DNA from 3 places in the Pseudomonas poae RE*1-1-14 genome. Region 1 is predicted to be linked to each of the others. Evidence: predicted binding sites of a transcription regulator. Region 1 holds the regulator's gene; each other region holds the start of a gene.
The links. The regulator FliA, encoded in region 1, starts transcription of late flagellar genes. The targets are predictions, from matches to a motif close to CTAAAGTTTNNNNNNNNNNNGCCGNTAA.
Positions count from the first base shown of each region.

Region 2: a site for FliA is predicted at 1,401-1,428, ahead of motA (flagellar motor stator protein MotA). Genes of this name have one in related genera too.
Region 3: a site for FliA is predicted at 1,886-1,913, ahead of H045_RS06515 (methyl-accepting chemotaxis protein). Genes of this name have one in related genera too.

Region 1 covers NC_020209.1:3,008,739-3,013,965, forward strand. Annotated here, with positions in the region: gene H045_RS12950 (protein phosphatase CheZ) at 1-601, opposite strand, end outside; gene H045_RS12955 (chemotaxis response regulator CheY) at 620-994, opposite strand; gene fliA (RNA polymerase sigma factor FliA) at 1,162-1,902, opposite strand; gene fleN (flagellar synthesis regulator FleN) at 1,899-2,732, opposite strand; gene flhF (flagellar biosynthesis GTPase FlhF) at 2,838-4,154, opposite strand; gene flhA (flagellar biosynthesis protein FlhA) at 4,166-5,227, opposite strand, start outside.
Region 2 covers NC_020209.1:5,342,401-5,347,627, reverse strand. Annotated here, with positions in the region: gene motB (flagellar motor protein MotB) at 1-478, opposite strand, end outside; gene motA (flagellar motor stator protein MotA) at 482-1,333, opposite strand; gene H045_RS23405 (HDOD domain-containing protein) at 1,500-3,035, shown strand; gene H045_RS23400 (rhodanese-like domain-containing protein) at 3,093-3,908, shown strand; gene asd (archaetidylserine decarboxylase) at 3,925-4,785, shown strand; gene serB (phosphoserine phosphatase SerB) at 4,914-5,227, opposite strand, start outside.
Region 3 covers NC_020209.1:1,411,943-1,417,169, forward strand. Annotated here, with positions in the region: gene H045_RS06510 (APC family permease) at 1-227, shown strand, start outside; gene H045_RS06515 (methyl-accepting chemotaxis protein) at 217-1,770, opposite strand; gene H045_RS06520 (rhamnogalacturonan lyase B N-terminal domain-containing protein) at 2,001-3,587, opposite strand; gene H045_RS06525 (pectate lyase family protein) at 3,587-4,810, opposite strand; gene H045_RS06530 (alginate lyase family protein) at 5,217-5,227, opposite strand, start outside.

The sequences.
Region 1 (5,227 bases):
CCAGTTTGAGCAGGTTGCTTTCCACTTCGGTGACCAGTTGGGTCACGCGCTTGATCACTTGACCGGTGAGGTCCTGGTAATCCTGGGCCAGCAGAATATCGTTGAGGTTGCTCGCCACGGTGCGGTTTTCCTGTTCGCTACGCGACAGAAAACCGTCGACCCGACGGGCCAGCTCACGAAACTCTTCAGCACCCACTTCGCGACGCATGAAGCGGCCCCAGTCGTGACTGAGCGCCTGGGCTTCGGTGGCCATGCCATTGACCAGCGGCGTGGCGTTTTCCACCAGGTCCATGGTGCGGTTGGCCGCTGCCTCGGTCAGCTTGACCACATAGGACAGGCGTTCAGTGGCATCGGTGATCTGCGAAATTTCTTCGGCCTGGGGCATGTGCGGATCAATCTGAAAATTGACGATCGCACTGTGCAGCTCGCGCGTGAGCTTGCCCACTTCCTGGTACAGGCCGCGGTCACGGGTCTGGTTAAGCTCATGGATCAACTGCACCGCGTCGCCGAAATGACCTTTTTCAAGGCTCTCGACCAACTCGTGAGCATGCTTTTTCAGGGTCGACTCAAAATCGCCCAATGTTGTTTCTTTCTGCTCCATAGCTCCCCCGCGATGGCATTAGCCTTGGATGCGTTCGAAGATTTTTTCGATCTTCTCTTTTAGCGCCAATGCCGTGAATGGCTTGACCACGTAACCGTTTACCCCGGCTTGGGCGGCTTCGATGATCTGTTCACGCTTGGCTTCGGCGGTCACCATCAGCACAGGCAGGCTGCGCAGCTTCTCGTCGGCGCGCACATGGCGCAACAGGTCGATGCCGGTCATGCCCGGCATGTTCCAGTCGGTTACCAGAAAGTCGATGCTGCCGCTGTTGAGGATTGGAATCGCGGTAATACCGTCATCCGCCTCGACCGTGTTTGTGAACCCAAGGTCACGCAACAGGTTTTTTATGATCCGCCGCATCGTTGAGAAGTCATCAACGATGAGGATTTTCATGTTCTTGTCCAATTCGACCTCCAAGCAGTCTTAAACGCGCCCAGCACCTGGACGCGCCATTTCAATCAACAGGCGTTACACAAAAAGGACTGCCGGGTCCACCACGGGTCGAACCCGCGAAAGTAGTGACCTTCGCGGTATCGTCTGCAGTGTCCCCACACTGCCTGTCAGCGCGCGCGCCACTCTCCCAAACGCCCCCGCAAACGGGCTGCGCACTGGCTATGCAACTGGCTGACACGCGATTCGCTGACCCCCAGGACCTCACCGATTTCCTTGAGGTTCAGCTCTTCGTCGTAGTACAGCGCCAGGACCAGGCGCTCACGCTCCGGCAAGTTGGCAATGGCGTCCGCCAGTGCGCCCTGAAAACGTTCATCTTCCAGGTCGCGTGACGGTTCCATATGCGCACTCGCGCCGTCCTCGTGCAGCCCTTCGTGTTCGCCGTCCTGCAACAGGTCGTCGAAACTGAACAGGCGGCTGCCCAAGGTATCGTTCAAAATCCCGTAATAATCATCGAGACTCAATTGGAGTTCGGCCGCAACTTCGTGATCTTTAGCGTCGCGACCGGTTTTTGCTTCAATTGAGCGAATTGCGTCACTGACCATCCGCGTATTGCGGTGCACCGAACGCGGCGCCCAATCCCCTTTACGCACTTCATCGAGCATGGCGCCACGGATACGAATACCCGCATACGTCTCGAAACTGGCGCCCTTGCTCGCGTCGTACTTGGTCGACACTTCGAGCAGACCGATCATGCCGGCCTGGATCAGGTCTTCGACCTGCACGCTGGCCGGCAGGCGTGCCAGCAGGTGATAGGCGATGCGCTTGACCAGCGGCGCATAGCGCTCGATCAATTCGCCCTGGCTGTCACGTGCCGATTTTTTATAGAGGTTGTAGCCGCTGGATGTCATAGCACAGGACCCGCGCTTGTCTGATGCACCAATCGCTCGACGAAGAATTCCAGATGCCCGCGCGGGTTGGCGGGCAGCGGCCAGGTATCGACCTTCTGGGCAATCGCCTTGAATGCCAGCGCGCACTTGGAACGCGGGAATGCTTCGTAGACCGCACGCTGTTTTTGCACAGCCTTGCGCACGCATTCGTCGTAGGGAACCGCGCCAACGTATTGCAGGGCGACATCAAGAAAACGATCCGTGACCTTGGTCAGCTTGGCGAACAGGTTGCGCCCTTCCTGCGGGCTCTGGGCCATATTGGCCAGCACGCGGAAGCGATTCATGCCGTAGTCACGGTTAAGCAGTTTGATCAGGGCGTAGGCGTCGGTGATCGAGGTGGGCTCGTCGCACACCACCAGCAGCACTTCCTGCGCAGCGCGTACAAAGCTGACCACGGACTCGCCAATGCCGGCGGCGGTATCGATCACCAGCACGTCGAGGTTGTCGCCAATGTCGCTGAACGCCTGGATCAGGCCGGCATGCTGCGCCGGGCTCAGGTGCACCATGCTCTGGGTGCCAGAGGCAGCCGGCACGATGCGGATCCCGCCAGGCCCCTGCAGCAACACATCGCGCAGCTCACAGCGCCCCTCGATCACATCGGCGAGCGTATGTTTGGGGGTCAGCCCCAGCAGAACGTCCACGTTCGCCAGGCCCAGGTCAGCGTCCAGCAGCATGACGCGACGGCCAAGCTCTGCCAGGGCCAGGGACAAATTCACTGACACGTTAGTTTTCCCGACGCCACCTTTGCCGCCGGTCACCGCGATCACCTGTACGGGATGCATGCTGCCCATTTTATTTCTTTACCTTGTCTTGCTTAGACGCAGGCTACATGGCTTGGCCGCTTGAATCGCTTGCAGACCATCGATGTAGGTACATTTCACGGCGTTCATCCTGCCTCAACCGACCCGTTTTGCCGGGTTGTGGTAAAGGTCGGCGAACATATCAGCCATTGCTTCCTCGCTAGGCTCGTCTTGCATTTGCACACTCACGGCACGGCTGACCAACTGATGACGACGCGGCAGATGCAGATCATCCGGGATCCGCGGGCCGTCGGTCAGGTAGGCGACCGGTAATTCATGGCTGATTGCCAGGCTCAGCACCTCGCCCAGGCTCGCGGTTTCGTCGAGCTTGGTGAGGATGCAGCCGGCCAGCCCGCAGCGCTTGTAACTATGATACGCAGCGGTAAGAACCTGTTTCTGGCTGGTGGTTGCAAGCACCAGGTAATTTTTCGACTTGATCCCGCGGCCCGCCAGGCTTTCCAGCTGCATGCGCAACGCCGGGTCGCTGGCTTGCAGGCCGGCGGTATCGATCAGCACCACGCGCTTGCGCAGCAGCGGGTCGAGGGCGTTGGCCAGGGACTGGCCCGGGTCGACGTGGGTCACCGGCACATTGAGAATGCGGCCGAGGGTCTTGAGCTGCTCCTGGGCGCCGATACGGTAGCTGTCCATGCTAACCAGCGCGATGTTGTTGGCGCCGTATTTGAGCACGTAACGGGCGGCCAGCTTGGCCAGGGTGGTGGTCTTGCCCATGCCGGCAGGGCCGACCATGGCGATCACACCGCCCTCTTCCAGGGGTTCGATTTCCGGGGTGGCGATCATCCGAGCCAGGTGCGCCAGCAGCATGCGCCAGGCCTGGCGGGGCTCTTCGATGCTGCCGGTCAGCGCCAGCAGGTCGCGCGACAGCGGGCCGGACAGGCCGATGCGTTGCAGACGGCGCCACAGATTGGCCTGTTGCGGCTTGCTGCCTTGCAATTGGTTCCAGGCCAGCGAGCCCAGTTGCACTTCGAGCAGTTCACGCAGGCCGTTGAGTTCAAAGCGCATCGAATCGAATACGCGCTGGTCGACGCTGGCGGCCGGGGCCGGTGCGGCAGGACGCGGCGGTTCGACAAAGGTCGGCTCCACCAGCGGCTCGGCAGCGGTCAGCGGCAGGCCGGCAAACAGCTGGCGATTGGTGGTGGTGTCGCTGTCGCCGCGCATGCTCAGCTCGGCCTGGGCCGACACAATGCGCGAGGCGGTCTTGCGCAGCTCGTCTTCGAGTTCCATGTTCGGCACGCGTGGCGCCAGGGCCTGAGGGGTGTAATCCAGGGCAGCCGTCAGCTCCACACCGCCGGCGATGCGGCGGTTACCGATAATGGCGGCATCGGCGCCCAGCTCATCACGCACCAGTTTCATGGCCTGACGCATATCGGCGGCGAAAAAACGCTTCACTTGCATAACCCACTACCTCAGCCGTTGGGCCCTACTGTCGCGACGATAGTCACTTGCTTATTGTCAGGAATTTCCTGGTAAGCCAACACGTGCAAATTCGGTACTGCCAGACGTCCAAACCGCGACAACATCGCTCGGACCGGGCCTGCCACCAGCAGAATCACCGGTTGGCCCTGCATTTCCTGGCGCTGTGCGGCGTCGATCAACGAACGCTGCAGTTTTTCAGCCATGCTTGGCTCCAGCAGAACGCCCTCTTCCTGGCCTAATCCTGCCTTCTGAATACTATTGAGCAAGATCTGTTCCAACCTTGGCTCCAGGGTGATAACAGGCAGCTCGGAGTCAAGCCCTACAATGCTTTGCACGATTGCGCGGGACAATCCAACGCGCACCGAAGCCACCAACGCGGCGGTATCTTGACTCTTGGCGGCGTTGTTGGCGATAGCCTCGGCAATGCTGCGAATGTCGCGCACCGGCACCTGTTCGGCCAGCAGCGCCTGCAGCACCTTGAGCAACTGCGACAGCGAGAGCACGCCCGGCACCAGCTCCTCGGCGAGCTTTGGCGAGGCCTTGGCGAGCAAACCCATCAATTGCTGGACTTCCTCGTGCCCGATCAGCTCGTGGGAGTGCTTGTAGAGGATCTGGTTGAGGTGGGTGGCGACCACGGTGCTGGCGTCCACCACGGTGTAACCGAGTGATTGCGCCTGGCTGCGCTGGCTGACTTCGATCCACACCGCTTCCAGGCCAAAAGCCGGATCTTTGGCGGTAATGCCGTTGAGGCTGCCGAACACCTGGCCCGGGTTGATCGCCAGTTCCCGATCCGGGTAGATCTCGGCTTCGGCGAGGATCACGCCCATCAGGGTCAGGCGATAGGCACTGGGAGCCAGGTCGAGGTTGTCGCGAATGTGCACAGTGGGCATGAGGAAGCCCAGGTCCTGGGACAGTTTCTTGCGCACACCCTTGATCCGCGCGAGCAACTGGCCACCCTGGTTGCGGTCCACCAGTGGAATCAGGCGGTAGCCGACCTCCAGGCCGATCATGTCGATTGGGGTCACGTCGTCCCAGCCCAGTTCCTTGGTTTC
Region 2 (5,227 bases), 2.3 Mb from region 1:
CGGTGATCTGGATGCGCAGGCCTTCCGGGGTGATCTCGAACGAAATCTGATCCTTGAACTTGAGCAACTGAGGGTTCTCTTCGACCTTGTTCTGCAGTTCCTGCAACAACAGCTCGAGGCGCTCCTGCTCGACCTGTTCGGCCATGCTCTCGACGGTATCGCGCTCCACGGGAATCTTGTCCTGCGGCGACTCGGTCTGCACCTCCGGATTGATGGTGCGTTCCGGCGCCAACTGCGGTGAACCGCCCAGGTCGATCACAAAGGGCGTACCGCTTTCCGAGAAGCCAATCGGGTCCTTGAAGTAACCGGCAATGGCGATCTTCTGTTCCGGCGTGGCGGTGGACATCAGCCACAGCACCAGGAAGAACGCCATCATCGCCGTGGCAAAGTCGGCGAAGGCGATCTTCCAGGCGCCACCATGGTGCCCCGCAGCGAAGCGCTTGACGCGCTTGATGATTATCGGCTGGTTGTTTTCCATGGCTTAGCGACCGCGAACCGCTTGCTCCAGCTCGGAGAAACTCGGGCGATGTTTGGGGTAGAGCACCTTGCGGCCGAACTCCACGGCCAGCGATGGCGGCATGCCGGATGCCGACGCTACCAGGCTGGCCTTGATGGCTTCGTACAGGTTGACCTCTTCCTTGGCATCGTGGGCCAGGCAGGTGGCAAGCGGGCCGAAGAAACCATACGCCGCCAGGATACCGAAGAAGGTGCCCACCAGCGCCGCACCCACGTGCATGCCGATGGCCGCCTGGTCACCTTCGCCGAGGGAGGCCATGGTCACCACGATGCCGAGCACCGCTGCCACGATACCGAAACCGGGCATGCCGTCAGCCACACCGGTTACGGCATGGGATGGATGCTCAAGCTCTTCCTTGAGGCTGAACAGTTCCATGTCGAACAGGCCTTCCAACTCGTGGGGAGCCATATTGCCGGAGGACATGATGCGCAGGTAATCACAGATATACGCGGTCAGGCGCTCGTCTTTGAGCACTGTCGGGTACTTGGCGAAAATCGGACTGGCCGCGGCGTCTTCGATGTCGCCCTCGATAGCCATCATGCCTTCGCGACGGCTCTTGTTGAGGATCTCGTAGACCAGCCCCAGCACGTCCAGATAGAAGGCGTGAGAAAAGCGCGAGCCGAACATGCCCACCGATTTCTTGATCACGTGCATGGTCATGTAGCCGGGGTTGGCCTGCAGAAATGCGCCAAACGCGGCACCGCCGATAATCAGCACTTCGAAAGGCTGGATCAAGGCTGCAATTTTACCGTGGGACAGGACGTACCCACCGAGCACACTTGCGATGACGACAATGATGCCGATAATTTTAGCCATAGGGGATCTGTACTTGCGCCGTCGGGTTCATGGACATAGTGGGTGCAGCTGAAAACTCTTGTTCTACTTATCGGCAAAACTGCGCCAGACTATAGCCCGTTAAGGCGAAAAGCCAACTCAGCCCGTTCCGGGCGTATTGAACGCAAGTGATGATCGCGCCCCAATGATGGCTAATGAAACCAACGTCCCAAGTGCCAAACCCACCACTCTCGCCGCCTGGATCAAGCGCCTGGACGAGGTGCTGCTGCCCGTGCCCCAGGCCGCCCATGAGCGCGTGTGCAAGGCCATTCGCGACAGCCGCAGTTCATTGCGAGATATTGCCGAACTGATGCAAAACAGCCCTGCGCTGGTACTCAGCGTGATGCGCAAAGCCAACAGCCACACCCAGGGCAGCATGACGGAACCGGCGGAAAACCTCGAAGTGGCGCTCAACCGCCTGGGCCTCAAGCGCGCCGAAGAACTGCTCGCGCGCCTGCCCTCGGTGCCCGCCCAGGAAATCCCGCTGGCCTTGCGCCAATTGCTGCTGGTGAGCCAACACGCGTCCCAGCAGGCCAGCGGCTTGTTCGCCAGCCGTCTGGCGCGCCTGTGGCAGGACATTCATTGGGGCAGCCTGCTGTTTCTGTCGCCGCTGTGGCCGATGGCCGTGGCCTACCCCAAGCTGCTGGAAGAGTGGGAACTGCGGGTTATCCATAAAGGCGAGAGCGCCCGCGCGGTCGAGCAACAGGTGTTCGGCGTGCGCCTTTTGGACCTGTGCCTGGGCCTGACCGAAGCCTGGCACCTGCCGGTCTGGGTCTCCCAGGGTTATACGCTGCTGCGCAACGAGAAGCGCCTGCTGGTCAAGGCCCTGCGCATTGCCCGCGAGGATGACGCGCTGCGCCATCAGCAATTGCTCGACGCCGAGCCCAACCTGCGTCGCTGGCTCAACCAGCCGGCCAATACCGTGTTGCTGGCCAACGGGCTGGCGCTGTCGGCCCAGGAGTCCTGGACCTGCCCGCACGCCGAGCGCTGGCAATACCTCACCGCGCTGTACCTGCAACAGCCGCTGGCCGACGTGCAGCAACAGGCTCACCAGCAATCCGTCACCAGCGCCCGCACGACGCTGATGCCCGACCTCTGGCACCCGGCGCTCTCGCTGATCTGGCCGTGGCATGTGCAGAGGGTTCATCGCGGCCTGCTGCCGGCGCCACCGCCCACCGCCGAAGCGCTCGCCGTGTGGCGCAGGCACTGCACCGAGTTGCTGCTGGAGCCGAGCCGCTTCGCCAACGCGATGCACCTGACCACCTGCGCCAAGGACGCGCTGGTGGCCAGCGGCATGCAACGGGTGATGCTGCTGATGACGGATCGCGCCCAGAGCACCTTGCGCGTGCACCAGGTCGACGGCCTGCCGCGAGACGCAGCCAACCTGAGTCTGGACGTGGTCAACAGCACGCTGCTGCAGCGCCTGCTGGAGAAGTCCGCCCAGGTGCGCCTCACGCCCGATAACCATGCGCAATTCTCGGCCTTGCTGCCGCCGATCCTGCGCCGCCTGTTCGCCGGCGAACACCTGCTGCTGCGCTCGGTGAGCTGCAATGGCAAGGTGGTCATGCTGATGATTGCCGACCAAGGCGGCGGGCCGTTTTCGGAAACCACCGTGCAGGCCTTCGGCAAAACCGCCCAATGTATCGAGAAAGCCCTGCACTGCTTTACCAACCGCAGCGCCTGATGCTTGCGCTACAATCGCCCTCCTTTATCACCCACTTTTGTGCCCAGGAGACCTCACATGCCTGACTTCTCTGGCTTGCCGCTGGTGATCGAATCCAGCGACCTGCTTGGTCAACTGGATGCCGAGCACCTGATTGTGGTGGACCTCACCAGTGCCGCCCGCTACGCCCAGGGGCATATCCCCGGCGCGCATTTCGTTGATCCCAAGCGCACCCAACTGGGCCAGGCACCGGCGCCGGGCCTGCTGCCGAACAAAGCCGACCTGGAAACACTGTTCGGCGAGCTGGGCCACACCCCGGACGCCACCTACGTGGTCTACGATGACGAAGGGGGCGGCTGGGCCGGGCGCTTCATCTGGCTGCTCGACGTGATCGGACACCAGAAGTACCACTACCTCGACGGCGGCCTGCTGGCCTGGCTGGAAGAAAAACACCCGCTGTCCACCGACGTACCCGCCCCCGCCGGCGGTCCAGTCAGCCTCACACTGCACGACGGCCCCATCGCCACCCGCGAATACCTGCAAAGCCGCCTCGGCGCCGCCGACCTGGGCATCTGGGACGCAAGGGGCCCGCTGGAGTACTCCGGCGAAAAGGTACTGGCAGCCAAGGGCGGCCACATCCCCGGCGCAGTCAATTTTGAATGGACCGCCGGAATGGACAAGGCGCGCAGCCTGCGCATCCGCCGCGACATGCCGCAGGTCCTCGAAGACCTGGGGCTTACCCGCGACAAGGAAATCATCACCCACTGCCAGACTCACCACCGCTCTGGCTTCACCTACCTCGTGGCCAAGGCGCTCGGTTATCCGCGAGTCAAAGGTTATGCCGGTTCCTGGGGCGAATGGGGCAACCACCCCGACACCCCCGTTGAGATTTAAGGTTTAAGGACAGTTAATGAAAAAGCAGTTGTTTATCCTCAGCCAGTACTTGCTGCCACACCACTTGCTGTCGCGCCTGGCCGGCTGCATTGCCGAATGTCGTGTGCGCTGGTTCAAGAATGCCTTCACCACCTGGTTCGCCAAGCGCTATCAGGTGGACATGTCCCAGGCCCTGGTGGAGGACGTGACGGCTTACGAGCACTTCAACGCCTTCTTCACCCGCGCCTTGAAAGACGGCGCGCGCCCACTGGACCAGACGCCGGGCGCGGTGCTGAGCCCGGCCGACGGCGCGGTCAGCCAGCTTGGTCCGATCGAGCATGGCCGGGTCTTCCAGGCCAAGGGCCACAGTTTCAGCGTGCTGGAGCTGCTGGGAGGTGATGCGGCCGTGGCTGCGCCGTTCATGGGCGGTGACTTCGCCACCGTGTACCTGTCGCCGAAGGACTATCACCGCGTGCACATGCCACTGGCCGGCACCCTGCGCGAGATGATCTACATTCCAGGGCGCATTTTCTCGGTCAACCAGACCACCGCCGAAAACGTGCCCGAGCTGTTTGCGCGCAACGAACGTGTCGCCTGCATTTTCGACACAGAGCGCGGCCCGATGGCAGTGGTACTGGTGGGCGCGATGATTGTGGCGTCGATTGAAACCGTATGGGCCGGGTTGGTGACGCCGCCAAAGCGTGAGCTGAAAACCTTCCGTTACGACGAAGCCGCGCGGGCACCGATTCATTTGGAGAAAGGCGCTGAATTGGGCCGCTTCAAGCTGGGTTCGACGGCGATTGTGCTGTTTGGGCCGGACCAGGTGAAGTGGGCTGAGACGCTGGTAGCGGGTGCCCCAGTGCAGATGGGTCAGGGCATGGCACTGCCGAAAGCCTGACCCGAAGCCGACACAAATCAACTGTGGGAGCGGGCTTGCCCGCGATAGCGGTCGTTCAGTCAATGATGTATCGACTGACACTCTGCCATCGCGGGCAAGCCCGCTCCCACATTGACCGTGTCTCTACTTCAGGGCTGCCCGTCGCGGTCGCGAACGCCCAGCAGATACAACACCCCATCCAGCCCCAACGTCGAAATCGCCTGTTTGGCCGACTGTTTAACCAGCGGCTTGGCACGGAACGCCACACCCAGGCCGGCAATCGCCAGCATCGGCAAGTCGTTCGCGCCGTCGCCCACCGCAATGGTCTGCTCCAATCGCAAGCCTTCCTTGTGCGCCAACTCCCTGAGCAGGTCCGCCTTGCGTTGAGCATCGACAATAGGCTCAACCGCCACACCGGTCACCTTGCCGTCCATCACTTCCAGCTCATTGGCGAACACATAGT
Region 3 (5,227 bases), 1.6 Mb from region 1:
TCTTTGTGTTTCTGAGCACTAATCTGGCGGTGCTGGTGCTGCGCCGTGACACCCTCGACGTCGACCACTTCCGCGTGCCCACCTGGGTGCCGGTGTTGGCGATCGTGTCGTGCCTGCTTCTGCTCAGCCAGCAGAGCCTCGACACCTGGTTGCGGGGCGGGGCGCTGCTGCTGTTGGGCATGCTGTTGTACGGCTGCAACCGGCTGGCGGCCCGGCCTAAAGCTTGAACTGGCGGGTCAACTGATTGAGGTCGGTCGCCAGCTTGGTCAGCTCGGCCGTGGCAATCGCCGTCTGGTTCGAACCTTCGGAAGCTTCGCTGGACAGGTCGCGGATACTCACCAGGTTGCGATCCACTTCCCGCGCGACCTGGGCCTGTTCCTCGGCGGCGGTGGCGATCATCATGTTGCGCTCGTTGATCTGGCTCAGCGAGTCGGTGATGTCGCCCAGCACTTTACCGGCACCGTTGGCCATTTCCAGGGTTTGACTGGCCTGAGCGCTGGTCTGGTTCATCGACGACACCGCATTGCCCGTGCCCGCTTGGATCGAGCTGACCATCTGCTCGATTTCCTGGGTGGATTTCTGCGTGCGATGGGCCAGCGCCCTGACTTCATCGGCCACCACCGCGAAGCCACGACCGGCTTCACCGGCGCGCGCGGCTTCAATGGCGGCGTTCAAGGCCAGCAAGTTGGTTTGCTCGGCAATCGCCCGGATCACGTCCAGCACCTTGCTGATGTCATTGGCCATGGTTGCCAGCGCTTGCACTTCACCGGAGGTGGACTGCACGTTGGCGACCATCAGATTAATGGCAGCGACGGTGTCGTTTACCTGATTACGCCCGGCGATGGCGGCCGAGCTGGAGTGCGCGGTCAGCTCGGAGGTGGTGGCCGCGTTGCCGGCGACTTCTTCCACGGCGGCGGTCATTTCGGTCACCGCGGTGGCCGCCATTTCGATTTCATGGTTCTGCCGCTGGATCGTGCGCGAAGCGCCCTCGGTCACGGCATGCATTTCTTCGGAAGTGGCCGCCAGTTGCGTGGAGGAGTCGCCGATCAGCGCCAGGGCATCACGCAGATTGGACTGCATGGTGGCAATGGCTTTTGACAGCTGCGCCGCTTCGTCGGAGCCCTCCACATCAATGCGCTGGCTTAAGTCATTGGCGGCGATGCGTTGGGCCATCAGCAGGGATTGATTGATCGGCGCTGTGAGGCTGCGGGTATAAAGCCAGGCCAACAGTAATGACGCGGTTACCGACAGGAGCATGAACACGCCGACGATCAGCAGTGTTTGCTGATAAACGTCATCGGCGTCTTGTCCGGCTTTTTTCGCCTTGTCCTGGTTAATGCTGATAAGGTTTTTCAGCGCGGTTTCGACTTTGTCTGCCGCTTCTTTCATGGGCCCGTTGGAGATGGCGACTGCACCTTCCAATTGTTGTGCGCTAACTAAAGAGAGGTAATTGTCCTGGGTTTTAAAGTAATCAACTTGAAACTCGCGCAACCTTGCAAACGCTTCCTGACCTCGAGGCGTGACAATAAAGTTTTTCAGGGATTGTGAATATTGATCGATCAACTGCCGCGATTGCTGGATATCGCTGATGGCCTTGGTACGCCGCTCCTGAGGCTCGATCGGATTGCGAACCCTGGCGTTGTTGCCCCGGATGGTGACAAACTCGCGATCCAGTTGGCCCAATAGTTGTACGCTGGGCAATACGTTGGTTTCGACATACTTCTCTGCTGTTTTAAGCAGCCCGGCCTGCCTGAGAGCGAGTACTCCCATCGCAATAATGATCAAGCAGAAAAAACCGAAACAAACAGCCGAACGCGGCGCGAGATTTAGTTTACGTAAAAACATGTTAATTCCTCAGGTGTGGGCGCTTGCACCCGTGGAATTAATATCGACACGGTTGTTCGAAACTTTACGTACTCACGCAATTATAGTTTCGTTAGTTTATATTTTTAATTAGTCAATAATAATTAGATGTCCAATTGTTTCGGTATTCCCCGGCGTCATTCCTGCACCCATTGCACGCTGTCAAACACAAAGCCCGGGCTCAGAAAACCCTGGCCGGTTTTGCCTGATGCAACGCCAATCTCCAGTGTATTGAGCCCCGCATGCAACGCCGCCGCCGGAACACTGACGTCGAACACCGTGTTGTTGCCCCGATAAGTCCCACGGGTAATGCCACGGCTGTCAGGCTGGCTGGATGCCTGGGGCACAGGCGCTGTCCACTGCTGGTTGACGCTCACCGTGGGACGCCCGCCAGCTTGGGCCAGTGAGATGAACAGGCGCAGGCGGTAGGCGCGCAGCTCGTTGGCGGCCAGTACGAACTGGATGCGCGTGGGGCTGTTGACGTCGCGCCACTGCGTGGCGGGGAAGGCGTCGGGCCTGCTGGTGCCGACGCTGTAGGTGACGGGCGCCCATGGCGTCATGCGTGTATCGCTGGGGTGCGCAGAGGCCAGCAGATGGGCATTGAGAAACCCGGCAGGTGTGCCATCGGGTGTGCCGATCTGCCATTTCACCTGGCCGGCCAGAGCATGAGCCTGCACGCGCGCGCGCGTGGTTGCGCCCGCGTTGATATCCACCGTGCTCTGCGCCACCTCAAGCTCACCCTGATAAAGCGTCAGGCGGTAATGCCCCGGCCGAACCCCCGTCAACGCAAACCGCCCGCTGCCGTCGGCCCGCGCCCAGTATTGGGCGTTGGCATTGCTCAAGCCCACCACCGCTGGCAGTCCATAGGCCACGCCGCCCACCTGGCCGACAACGGCGCCGCGTTCTGTGCTACCCACAAAGCCGGCCAGCCCCAGACGGTTGTCGACGAACCCCAGGTCGGTCAATGCCGCGTCGGGCGCGTCACCGTCGGTGAACAGCAGCCCGTAGACACCGTGCAGGCCGCCGCGATAAGGCTCGGTCTGGGTATGGTTGGAGAACATGTAGTTGTACAGCTCGTGGGTGATCGGGGTTTTCTGCGTGGCGATGTCCTTGAAGAACGGGCCGCCCGCGCTCAGCTCGCGGTTGCCCATCATCATGTACACCGCCACCCCCGGGCCTTTGACGCCGTGCAGCGGGTCATCGATCATCGCTTGCGCCGAATAGAACTTGGAACTGGTGCGCCCATCGGCGAGCAAAAACACATCCTTGCCTTCGATGGCCGTGCCGACATTGGAATCGGTGCCACGCTCGGCCTTGGGCAGCTTGTTGACATTCAGCCGCGCCACAAAGCGCAGCTCGCCCACCGGCAGCAAGGCCGGCGCATAGGTCGCCATGTAGATCGCCGCGCGTCCTTTTTTGGCCAGGTAGTAGTGGATCAGCTCACCCGCCCGCGCGCTGATCACAATCACATCGCCCACGGTGTGCGCCTCCACCTGTGCGCTGCCGAGTCCAGAAGCAATCTGCGAGGCCTTGGGTTCGGTGGTCTGCAGTTCGTTGCCGCGATAGCGCATCGAGACCAGGTCGCCGTTGCGCGTGTCCACGCTGAAAACCAGGTTGGCGTCGGTGTCGACCACGATGCGCGCGTCACTGCGGGTAAAGCCGAAACCGGCGGCGTGAGCCTGAATCGCCAGGGTGCACAGCACGATCAGCATGAGACGTCGCATCAGCTTTTCTCCAGAGTCATATGGCCGGCGCCGGCATCGCGGGGCACCTGCAGGCGTACCCTGTCGGGCGGCTGCGGCGCCACAAGGTACTGGCGGTATTGACTGAACGCTTGCAGGGCCGCCGCGTCCTGAGGGCGATAATCATCGCCACTCTGGCACTGCTGGTTCGGCACACAGGGCCGGCCGATGGCGGCCTGGCAAGTGTTATCGGCGGCGGGGGCGAAGAGGGCGAAGGCGGTGCCGGGCTGGCGGGTGTCGTTGAACAGCGGGTGGGACACGTCATCGAAGACATTGCCTTCCACCAGCAGATGGGCGCTGGTGGTGCGCGACATGATCGCGCCCTGATACGTCAGGTGGGCGAACACATTGTTGACCAGCTGCGCACGCACCTCGGCACCGCCCATGCCGCCGGCATGAGGCGCACGCCCCGAGGTGTCGTGCACGTAGTTGCCCGCCAGCGTCAGGGTGTCGTGGTGACCGAGAAACAGCCAGACCCAGTAGTGGTGACCGTCACAGGTCGCCGAATAGGGCGTGCGGCCGTCGAATTCGTTGTTGGAAATCGTCACATGGGTGGCGCTGCCCCAGCCGCTCACGATCATCTGCCGGCCGATCCGCGCGAAGGTGTCGTGGTCGATCCACACGCCATCGGCATCGTCCAGCGTCAGCGCATCACCGCCCCAGACCACTCGCGGGTTGATGTCCGAAAGCGTCAGGTTACGCACGATGACATTGTGCGCGCCGCCGCCAATCAACAAGCCCATGCCCTGGATCCCGGCATGGGCGCCCACGCCCAGCAGCGTTTTGTTCGAGCCGACCTTCAGACGCTGCAGGCCGGCCTTGTCATAGCTCACCGTGGCCGGCGGTTTGGACTGGCAAAAATGGTTGGCGCCGTCGATGGCCCACTGGCCGCCGCCTTTGGGGCAGGCGTTGGCCATGCAGCCGGCCTCGGTTACCCGGGCGCTGCCATCGGTGACCACTGAGCCGCGAAAATCGAAAGTATGGTCAAGGGCGATCACGCGCGGCGTGGTGTCGGTGCAGTTGCCTCGCGCATCGAAGCGGTCACACAGAGCGTTTTTCAACTCGGCCGGGGTGGCGGGGTGCACGGCGACAGCCTGTCCGCCGCCGCTGACTCCTTGGGCAAAACCCTGAGGCGTCGCAGCGGCGTGGCACAGCGGCACCGCCAGCAAACACAGGCAGAGCACAAACGAATTTCGACGCATCATCGGCATGTTCCTGAGTGGCCTACCGCAGGCCGGCCATCATCCAAATACCCGGGGGGATTTATCAAATGGTTTGAAACCGATTGCGATGTTCTTCAGCTGTTGTTCAGTTGCGGGCAAACTGGCGCTGTGGCGAGCGGGTTTTTTGTGCTGAACAGACTTGTCGTGGCGAGCAGGCTTGCCCAATGCCGTTCAGTTAAGCGCAGATTCCCTGTGGCGAGCAGGCTTGTCCTGCGTTGGGCTGCGCAGCAGCCCCAAAACCGCACTCCGCGCGGTGTCAGGTACACCGCATGTTCCTTGACTGGGGGCGCTTCGCACCCCAACGCGGGGCAAGCCCGCTCGCCACACCAAGCCCGCTCGCCACAAAAAGCCTGCTCCCTACAACAGCCCGATTGCCACAACGCCCGCCTCACGGCACCA